3 regions of the Flexivirga sp. G2 genome follow, and region 1 is predicted to be linked to each of the others. Evidence: predicted binding sites of a transcription regulator. Region 1 holds the regulator's gene; each other region holds the start of a gene.
What was found. Region 1 encodes LexA, which represses DNA repair genes until DNA is damaged. Its sites were predicted from a motif close to TCGAACANNTGTTCGA; they were not measured.
Positions count from the first base shown of each region.

Region 2: a site for LexA is predicted at 1,860-1,875, ahead of ACZ50J_RS19455 (HNH endonuclease signature motif containing protein). Genes of this name have one in related genera too.
Region 3: a site for LexA is predicted at 1,852-1,867, ahead of ACZ50J_RS13440 (HNH endonuclease signature motif containing protein). Genes of this name have one in related genera too.

Region 1 is NZ_AP039675.1:1,506,831-1,510,103, reverse strand. It holds gene nrdR (transcriptional regulator NrdR) at 1-475, opposite strand, end outside; gene ACZ50J_RS07335 (LysM peptidoglycan-binding domain-containing protein) at 747-1,148, opposite strand; gene lexA (transcriptional repressor LexA) at 1,433-2,149, shown strand; gene ACZ50J_RS07325 (NAD-dependent protein deacetylase) at 2,150-3,004, opposite strand; gene ACZ50J_RS07320 (LysR family transcriptional regulator) at 3,148-3,273, shown strand, end outside.
Region 2 is NZ_AP039675.1:4,026,144-4,029,416, forward strand. It holds gene ACZ50J_RS19440 (sigma-70 family RNA polymerase sigma factor) at 1-101, opposite strand, end outside; gene ACZ50J_RS19445 (VOC family protein) at 163-543, shown strand; gene ACZ50J_RS19450 (GNAT family N-acetyltransferase) at 683-1,693, opposite strand; gene ACZ50J_RS19455 (HNH endonuclease signature motif containing protein) at 1,954-3,273, shown strand, end outside.
Region 3 is NZ_AP039675.1:2,768,764-2,772,036, reverse strand. It holds gene ACZ50J_RS13445 (GNAT family N-acetyltransferase) at 1-234, opposite strand, end outside; gene ACZ50J_RS13440 (HNH endonuclease signature motif containing protein) at 396-1,772, opposite strand; gene ACZ50J_RS13435 (class I SAM-dependent methyltransferase) at 2,091-2,951, shown strand; gene ACZ50J_RS13430 (hypothetical protein) at 2,987-3,273, shown strand, end outside.

The DNA of each region.
Region 1 (3,273 bases):
GACGGCGATCCGGCTCGACACCCGTCGCGGGCCGCTCGGCGCGCAACAGGGCGATCGCGGACTCGAAGTCCTCGAGGTCGTTGAAGGCTTGGTAGACCGAGGCGAATCGGAGATAGGCGACCTCGTCGAGGTTGCGCAGCGGACCCAGGATCGCGAGTCCGACGTCGTGGGCGTCGATCTCCGCCGCGCCCTGTGCACGGATCGACTCCTCGACCTCCTGTGCGAGCAGTGCGAGATCGTCCTCGCTCACCGGCCGGCCCTGGCATGCCTTGCGCACGCCCAGCAACACCTTCTGCCGGCTGAAGGGCTCGCTGGCACCGGACCGTTTCACCACGGTGAGGCTGGCGGTCTCCATGGTCGAGAAGCGCTTACCGCAACTCGGGCACTGCCTGCGTCGCTTGATGCAGGTGCCGTCCTCACTCGTGCGGCTGTCGACGACGCGACTGTCGTCGTGACGGCAGAACGGGCAATGCACGAACGACTCCTCTCCGCTCGATCCGGCGTCCGACCCCGCGTCCTCTGCCACCGACCCGGAACGTCGTCACCTGTGGACGAAGTTGTGGGTAAGTGGTGGACGAGTTGGGGACGACCGGGCTCTGCATGTGGACTAGATGTGGACGAATCCCATCCGTGTAACTACTAGATATAGGGATGTTAGGCCGATCCCCGCCCAATCGCAAGACCCGTCGTCCGCACCTGGAAAACCGCTGGTCAGCAGCCCGGAACACCGCGTGTCGGAGCGTCGATCAGGGCAGCTTCAACTGCTGCCCGGCGACGACCTGGAGCCCGTTGAGATCGTTGGCCAGCGCAACCTTCGTCACGGCGTTCGAGATGGGCATCGACGGGTAGGCGCGGTGGGCGACCCCCGACAGGGTCTCGCCCTGACGGACCGTCACCGAGCGGCCCGCGTCACCCGGGGTCGCGGCCCACGCGCGCGCCGCTGCTCCTCCCCCGATCACCAACACGACGGCGACCACAATGCCGAGCAGCCGGCGACCGCGAGCCGTCAGTCGCAGCCCGGTCGGCTCGACCCGCACCCCGACGCCCGACCCACCACCGTGTGCCGACGGCCCTGTCGGAACCGCCCGCAGGTGCCTGCGGGCCTGCCCCGGCCGAACCGCCCCGTCCCACTGCGCAACTGCACTCATCTCTTCCTCCTGAATCTCCGTCGCGAACCGGTGCACACCGCCCGGACGACCAGCGCCATCCGAACACGCGTGCGATCGCACACCTGTCGGATGTATAGCACGAACGTTCGATGTCGTCGAGACACGCGTCGTACAGATGTTTGGAAACTGTGTCCGAAACCCATACGCTGTTTTCACGAAGCCAAGGCAAGCACCGACCACCGACAACCGTTCGGATTCCGGTCCGCGCAGCACGCTCGCCGGCCGCTTCGAGCGAACCGTTCGCCGACGAGGAGATGACAGCGATGGCACAGGTGCACGAACTTCCCGACCGCGCCGGTGAGAGCCTCACCACCAGGCAGCGGAAAGTGCTGCAGGTGATCCGCAATTCCGTTGATCGGCGCGGTTATCCACCGAGCTTGCGGGAGATCGGGGATGCCGTCGGCCTGACCAGTCCGAGCTCTGTGGCGCACCAGCTGACGATGCTGGAGCGCAAGGGTTATCTGCGGCGTGACCCCAACCGTCCGCGCGCCATGGAGGTCATCGATCCGGACGCCACCGACACCCGTGGTTACCGCGGTGGCTCGAGCGTGCGCGGCGCGTCGGAGTCCAGCGTCGACGAGACCGGATTGGGTGACGAACGGCCGGAGGCGTCATACATTCCGGTCGTCGGGCGCATCGCCGCCGGAGGCCCGATTCTGGCCGAGCAGGTGGTCGAGGACGTGTTCCCGCTGCCGAAGCAGATCGTCGGCGAGGGCGACCTCTTCCTGCTCAAGGTGGTCGGCGACTCGATGGTCGATGCCGCCATCTGCGACGGCGACTGGGTCGTAGTCCGCCAGCAGCCGACGGCGACCAACGGCGACATCGTCGCGGCCATGCTGGACAACGAGGCGACCGTGAAGACGTTCAAGCGGGCACGCGGCAAGGTCTGGCTGCTGCCGCACAACGACGCCTACGACCCGATCGACGGTGACGACGCGACGATCCTCGGCAAGGTCACCGCCGTGCTGCGCCGCGTCTGATCACCCCGCGACGTCTCCCCGCTGCACTCCGCCGAGCGTCTCCACCAGCGCCGTCAGGGTTGCTCCGAGTGGCGCGTCGATGCGCACCGATACCTCCTCGTCGGTCGCACGCGTCCATCCGTGAGTGATCACCGCGACCGGGATCCCTTCCCGTACGGCGCGACGGACGAAGCGGTAGCCGGACATGACCGCGAGCGAGGATCCGAGAACGAGGATCGCGCGAGCGGCCTCCACCCGGGTGAAGCACTGCGCGACGAGTTCCTTCGGCACGGACTCCCCGAACATCACCACGTCCGGCTTCAACCGGTCGGAACCGCAGATGATGCAGTGCACCACCCGGAACTCGCTGATCAGGGATTCGGCGATCGCCACATCGCCGTCCGGCCGCAGCGGTCCGTCGGCAGACCGGTCGAAGTCGGGGTTGGCCAGCTGGAGCCATTCGTCGACCATCGAGCGTGCATAGTGCTCGCCGCACTGCATGCACACGACGTGGGTCAGGCTGCCGTGTAGTTCGGCCACCCGGTCGGCACCGGCGGCCTGATGCAGGCCGTCGACGTTCTGAGTGATGATCGGGCCGATCAACCCGGCCTGCTGCAATGCGGCGACCGCCGTATGCCCGGAGTTGGGTCGGGCGGCAGCGAAGCGCGGCCAGCCGACATACGAACGGGCCCAATACCGTTGGCGCGCTGCGGGATCGGCCAACAACTGCTGCGCCGTCATCGGGTGGAACCGGCGCCGACCGTCCGCTCCGCGGTAGTCGGGGATTCCGGATTCGGTCGAGAGCCCGGCACCCGTCAGGGCGAGGACTCCCCCACGACTCACCAGGTCGGTCAGCGCCGCCGGATCCGTAGTCACCACACCGTCAAGGTCTCACACGCAACGAGTCGGAACGGTCCTGCCCTCGGACCCGACACGGCGGTGCTGGATTGCCGCCGAAATGTTGATTAGCGATATCGAACAAGTAGTCATCAATAATAACGAAATGTTATTATCGGAGGATGATCGACGCAGCTGGACTCAGGGTCATCAAAGCCATCAGTGATCACGGCAGTTTCACGGCTGCGGCGAGCTCGTTGGGCTACTCCCAGCCGGCCATCTCGCAGATGGTTCGGCGACTCGAGGAC
Region 2 (3,273 bases), 2.0 Mb from region 1:
TGGACGGCGTCTTCTGCTTCGGCGTGGTCGCCGAGCAACCGCTCGGCGATGCGCACCAGCCGAGGCCGCTCGGCGACGAACACGCTGGTCTGCTCATCCATGGACCAAGTCCACCACAGTCCACCGGTTGCGTGTGGTCACACTTGCCGATCCTCGATCGTCATGGAAGTGACGCGCATCGAGCACGTCACCACCGAACCTCGAAAGGCTCCCATCATGGGCAACTTCCAGACCGTCCTCCTGCCGACGAACGACCTGGCCGCCTCCCGCGACCTCTACATCAAGCTGCTGGGCGTGCAGCCGAACGCCGACTCCGACTACTACGTCGGTTTCGACGTGGACGGCCAGCAGATCGGCCTGGTCCCCGGCAGCACCGATGTCCAGCCGCACCTGCACGTCGACGACCTCGAGGTCTCGCTGCAGATCATCACCGACGCCGGTGGCACCGTCGTCGACGGCCCGCGTGCCGTTGGCGGCACGCGTCGGGTGGCTGTCGTCCGCGATGCGTATGGCGCACAGTTCGGCCTCACCCACGACGCCTGAGAGATCTGGGCGACAGGCAATGACGCGGCGACCGAACGACGAGCGGACGCCCGCGAGACGACGACCAAGGTGCTTGGCGCAACGGAGCGAGCCCTCGAGCCGGTTGCTCCAACCACCTTGCGAGGAGTCGAGCAAACAACTACGTCAGGTCGCGGTGCCAGCTCTCCGTCTTGTATGACGTGACCCACCCCATGGACGAGTAGAGGCCGTCGGCGCCCGTCGGTGAGTCGGCATCCACTTCCAGCCCCACCCGATTGCTCCCGGTGTCCAGTGCATCGCGGATCACGGTGTGCAGCAACGCTTTTGCGACACCCCTGCCCCGTGATCGGCGATGCACGCCGATGTAGTCGATGTAGCTGCCCGGTGCACCGGAATCGTCCGGCGGAAGGACGGCCCCGACCACGGCACCACCGGGCAGCAGCGCCCGGTCGGTCTCGACCTCCGCCAACCACCAGTGGTCCCAACGGTGTCCGGGATCCTCGCGCAGCCGCTGCACGAACTCCGGGAAGCTCTCCCGGTAGGAATTGAAGTGGTCGGCGAACGACTCCTCCAGGACCAGGTGCACCGCCTGCAGGTCGGCGGCCACCGGCGTGCCGTCGTCGTGCAACCCGATGGGCCGCACGGTCACTCCCTCGCGCGGGGCGGGGAGGTCTGCGTCCGCCGCGGTCACCGGCCGCTTCATCTGCAGCCAGGTGCGGGCCAGCCCGAATCCTGCGGCAGTGAGCCAGCGCTGCTGGCGCTCGTCCCCGGCATACGCACCGGAATCCAGCTGCGTGACGCTCAAGCCGCGCACCCGCATCATCGTGCTGGCCTCGGCGCTCGCCCACGCGAAGAGGCTCGCCGCGAGCTCGTCGGAGACTCCGGGACGCGCGGTGATCTCGACGACCGTCCGTCCCGCTGCGCGATCGTGCACGACCGCCCATGCCGCGGCTGCACCCTCGGCATCACGCACGACGACCTGCCGGCGAGTCCAGGATCCGACGCCGGCGACGTTGGACGCGACCATGTCGGGGTCGACCGAGCTGCTGCCGTGTGCCGCGACCTGGTGTGCGGCGAGCAACTCGATCAGGTCCGGGACGTCGGAGGTGTCGGGTGTGCTGGCCACGAAACCGTTCGGGACCTCTGGCATCGGCAGGATCTGTTCGCTCACGGCATACAGTCAAGCGCACTCCGAGGGCTCCGTCGCGCACCCGCTTCCGAAGGCCCACCGCACAGCGAGGAGAGCCTCAGCAACAGCCGACTCAGCAAGGGATTCCAAGCGCGGTCGGAAGGTGCCCGCACCGCCCGCTCCCTGGGGGTCGATCGGCGCACAGAAATACGAAATATGTTCGATAAAGTACTAGCCATTCAATGACCCTCCGGGTATTCTGTAGATAGCGAAAATGCTTACAGGGGAAGGGGGTTCACGTTATGGCCATCACTGATTCGCAGACGCCTGGCTCCCTGACCGTCGAGCCTGGTCGCGGGCCGGAGGTGCTCGCCGCCTTGCGGGCCGCAGCCGAGATGCTGGACGAGGTCCCGGGTGCGATGCATCAACTCGGTGGTGCCGAGGAGGACGAGTTGCTGTCGGTCCTGCTTCGGCTGCACGGCCGGACGGCGCAAGTCACGACCGTCGTCGCTGCGGATGCGGTGAAACGTGGGGTGTTGATCGAGTCGAACGCGGCCAACACCAGCCAATGGTTGGCCGGACATCTCGCGAGTGGAGTGCCGGTCGAACCGCGGACGGTCCGGACGATGGCCTCGGTGGCGGACGCGTGCCAGGTGCGTAAGAACGCCGTCATCGCTGCCGCGCTGCGAGGCGGGGCCTGTTCGGTGGAATCCGCCAAGACCGCGTTGACACAGGCGGACAAGGTCGCACCCGTCATACCGACCGCCGATCGTGACGAAATCCTTGGTTGGTTCCTGCAGATCGACCCGGCCCTCGGCGCCGCCGGACTCACCCAGTTGACGCGTCGGATCATCGCCCGATTCGCCCCGGACAAGCTGTCCAAGGACGACGAGAAACTTGAAGGCACCGAGTCGCTGACCTGGTCCACCACACCCACCGGAATGACCCGCCTGGTCGCAGAACTCTCGCCGGCGAACGCCGCAATCCTCACAGAGGCCATCAGCGCCAAGTCTTCGCCCCGACCCGCGAAAACTGCTGATACGGCTGAAGATTCCGAGATTGCGAAGGCTGGCCGAGGAACGCGGAACGAGCGTCTCGACGTCCCGGCCGGCGGCGACTACGGCTCTCACACAGCCTTCGGCCATGGCACCGGCGAGTCAGTGCGGGATGAACGCTCACCGGGCAAACGCCGGTTGGACGCGTTGATGGAGTTGCTCGGTGCTGGTGCCCGGGCAGCGGTCGGCGATGGCGTCCAAGCCGGCGCCGCTACCGTCCTACTGACCATGAGCCTGGAGGAACTACTGGCCGGTCGCGGAGCGACGTCCGCCACCGGCGACGTGGTCGACGCGGGCGCCGCCCGCCGGTTCGCGTGCACCGCCGACCTGATCCCCGTGGTCCTTGGCGGACCCAGCCAACCACTCGACGTCGGACGACGAGAACGCCTGGCAACCAAAACAATCCGAGCCGCGGCAATCCTCCGAGACCGCGGATGCACGTTCCCCGGGTGTGATCGACCACCCGGCTTCTGCGAAACCCACCACATCCAACCCTGGTGGACCGGCGGCGAAACGTCTCTGATCAACTCAGCACTGTTGTGCTCCCGACATCACCAGATCGTGCAT
Region 3 (3,273 bases), 1.3 Mb from region 1:
GGGCTGATACGGAGACTCCCACAGCAGCGTGCAATAGCCGGCTACCGCATCTTCGACCTCTGCGACGTAACACGCGCGCACACCGCGTCGTTGCTCATCGAGGTAGCTCTCAAAGGTCTCAACCGGCTTGTGCCACCCGTGCCGCGCGAAACTCTCGGTCAGGCGGGCCACGTCGGTCTGCACGAAAGATCCGATCTGGACGGCCCCAGCACCTGTGAAGGTTCCATCGGTCATTTTTGAACTGTTGCAGACTTCCGGTGCCGTTGCACGCCGATTTCTCCCGCCAGGAGGTCGACGCCACGCTCCGTCCCGATGGCCGATCCTCTTACGGGGCAAGGCGATTCACGGCGTGGTCGGATCTGGTTGCAGACCGGGGATGTTTGTCCGGCGGGGGATCAGCCGGCCGCGAGTTGGTGGCCGGGCATCCGGCCGGGTGTGAGGTCCCAGCTGAGGCCGTCGGGTCGTACATCTGCGGTGAAGCCCTGTCGGTGGACGGCCTGGTGATGTCGCCCGCACAGGAGTGCGGAATTGGCAAGGGAGGTTTCGCCGCCCGCCCACCAAGGGCGGATGTGGTGGACTTCGCAGAAACCGGGCGGCCGGTCACAGCCGGGGAAGGAACAGCCTTGGTCGCGCAGGATGGTCGCGGCTCGGATGGCTTTGGTGGCAAGGCGTTCTCGACGCCCGACATCCAGTGGTTGGCTCGGTCCGCCGAGGACGACAGGGATCAGGTCCGCGGTGCAGGCGAACCGGCGGGCGGCACCCGCATCGACCATGTCACCGGTCGTGGTGGTCGCTCCGTGGCCGTTCAGCAAAGACTCGAGTCCCATGGTGAGCAGCACCGTTGCGGCACCCGCTTGGACACTGTCCCCGGCCGCGACCCGGGCGCCGGCACCGACCAGGTCCATGAGTGCGTCGACCCTGCGTTTGCCGGGTGAACGTTCATCACGTACCGAGCCATCGACGAGGACGCCCGGGGCCCCGAGACGCTCGTCCCTCGCTCCTCGGCCACCTTTTCCAGGACCGGAGGGCTTGTCTGTCGGGTCAGTGGGTTTCGCCGGACGCGGTGCGGACTTCGCGGTGATCGCTTCCCTGAGGATCGCTGCGTTCACTGGCGACAGCTCGGCAACGAGCCGGGTCATGCCGGTCGGGGTGGTGGACCAGGACAGGGTTTCGGTGCGTTCGAGCTTCTCGTCGTCCGTCGAGTGTTGGTCCGGGTCGAAGCGGTCGATGATCTGCCGGGTGAGCTTGGTCAGGCCGTCGGTGCCGAGGGCGGGGTCGAGTTGCAGGAACCACCCCAGCACCTCACTCCGGTCCGCCGTCGGGATGACGGGTGCGACCTTGTCCGCCTGCGTGAGTGCGGTCCGGGCGGACTCGATCGAACACGCGCCGTCTCGTAATGCCTGGGTGATGACCAGGTTCTTGCGGTGCTGGCACGCATCGGCCACGGCCGCCATCGCCCGCACGGTCTTCGGCTCCACAGGTGTCTGCGTTGTGTGCTGCGACATCCACTGTGCCGTCGTCGCCGCGTACGACGTGTCCACCGTGCCGCGATCGACCGCATCGGCCGTCACGAGGGTGGCGACCTGCGCGGACCGCCCCTGCAACGCCAGCAACACGGTCAGCAACGCGCTCTCCTGCTCGTCACCGAGCTGATGCACCGCCTCGGGCACTTCGTCCAACACCCGCACGGCGGATTGCAAGATCGCCAGCGCTTCCGGTCCACGACCCGGCTCCACCCGGACGCCAGGGACCACCACATGATCAATGCTCATAGCGTGAATCCCCTTCCCCTGATTGCGTTTTCGCCTACATGCAGTTTACCGGAGGGGACTGACAACGACTAGTGCTGCATCGAACATATTTCGGGGAATTGGTTAGTAAAGGCCACGATCCTGGTTCGGCCTCGAGACGCTCGTTCCTCGCTCCTCGGCCACCTCACGTTTCGTGCCTCGCTCCTCGGCCACCTCACGTTTCGTGCCTCGCTCCTCGGCCACCTCACGTCCGTTCCTCGGTCGACGGCTGCCGTGGCCACGGCCGTGGCGCTAAGAAAACTGAGCGACGCATCCAGCAAGAGTGATTAGCCTGCCCAGGTGATCCAGGGGGAACCGAGCCGCACCGCGTGGTCGGCGGCGATGCATCGCGCAGCTCACCAGATCGTCGAGGGCGCAAGCGTTTTCGACGACCCGATGGCGATCCCGATGACCGGCTGGGACGTGCAGCGCATTGCCGACGACGTCGTGGAACATCCGGAACGGCGAGGCATGCGGTTCTTCATCGCGGCACGGCACCAGTTCGCGCGCGAGGTCGTCGCCGCAGCCGCGGAGCGGCACGGCGGGCCGGTCCAGGTGGTGGTGCTCGGCGCCGGACTGGATACGACCGCCTATCGCGATGGTGTCGAATCGTCGCAGGTGGCAAGGGTTTTCGAGGTAGATCACCCGGACACCGGATCCTGGAAGCGCGATCACCTGCACCGTGAGGGCATCGCACCCACCGTCCCCGTCACGTATGTCGGTGTCGATTTCGAGACACAGTCCTCCCGCGACGCGCTGCACGCTGCCGGCCTCGACCCGGAGTCTCCCGTCGTGGTGGTGTGGCTCGGGGTGCTCGTCTACCTGACCCGTCCGGCGATCGAGCGGACCGTGGCCGACCTGGCGGGTCTGGCGCGCACCGGGGTCGACCTGGTCTTCGACTACCCGGAGCCGACCGACCGGTTGTCGGGACGAGCTGCCCGGTCGCGCGCCACCAGCGCTGCGCGGGTTGCCGCGATCGGTGAGCCGTGGCTGTCGTCATACCGCCCGCAGGAGATTGCGGACATGCTGAGCGAGCGCGGTTTCGGCGTCGCCGAGGATCTGACGACCGCCGACTGGATCGAGCGGTTCCTCGGCGTCGTCGCGCCGGCCACCGGCTCGGGCGCGCACCTGCTGCACGCGTCGACGACGGCCTCTCACTGAGACGTGTCGTCCCCTGATCGGCATACGATCGCGGAGTGGACGACCAGCCGCAGCACTCGACGAGTGATCTCGTCTGGCACTACACGGACGCGGCCGGCCTACTGTCGATCCTGCGTACCGACACGGTGTGGGCGACGTCCTCGGAGTTCCTCAACGACAGGGGCGAGGTGCAGCTCGGCCAGCAGCTGGCCGAGGAACGGATGCAGGAACGCGCCCGGCGGGAGCCCGACAGCATCTACGGACGTCTCGGGGCGCTGCTGCGCGAGGACAACAAGCAGGGCACCCGCCCCGAACGAGACGGAGTCGGGGCGCTCTTCTTCGT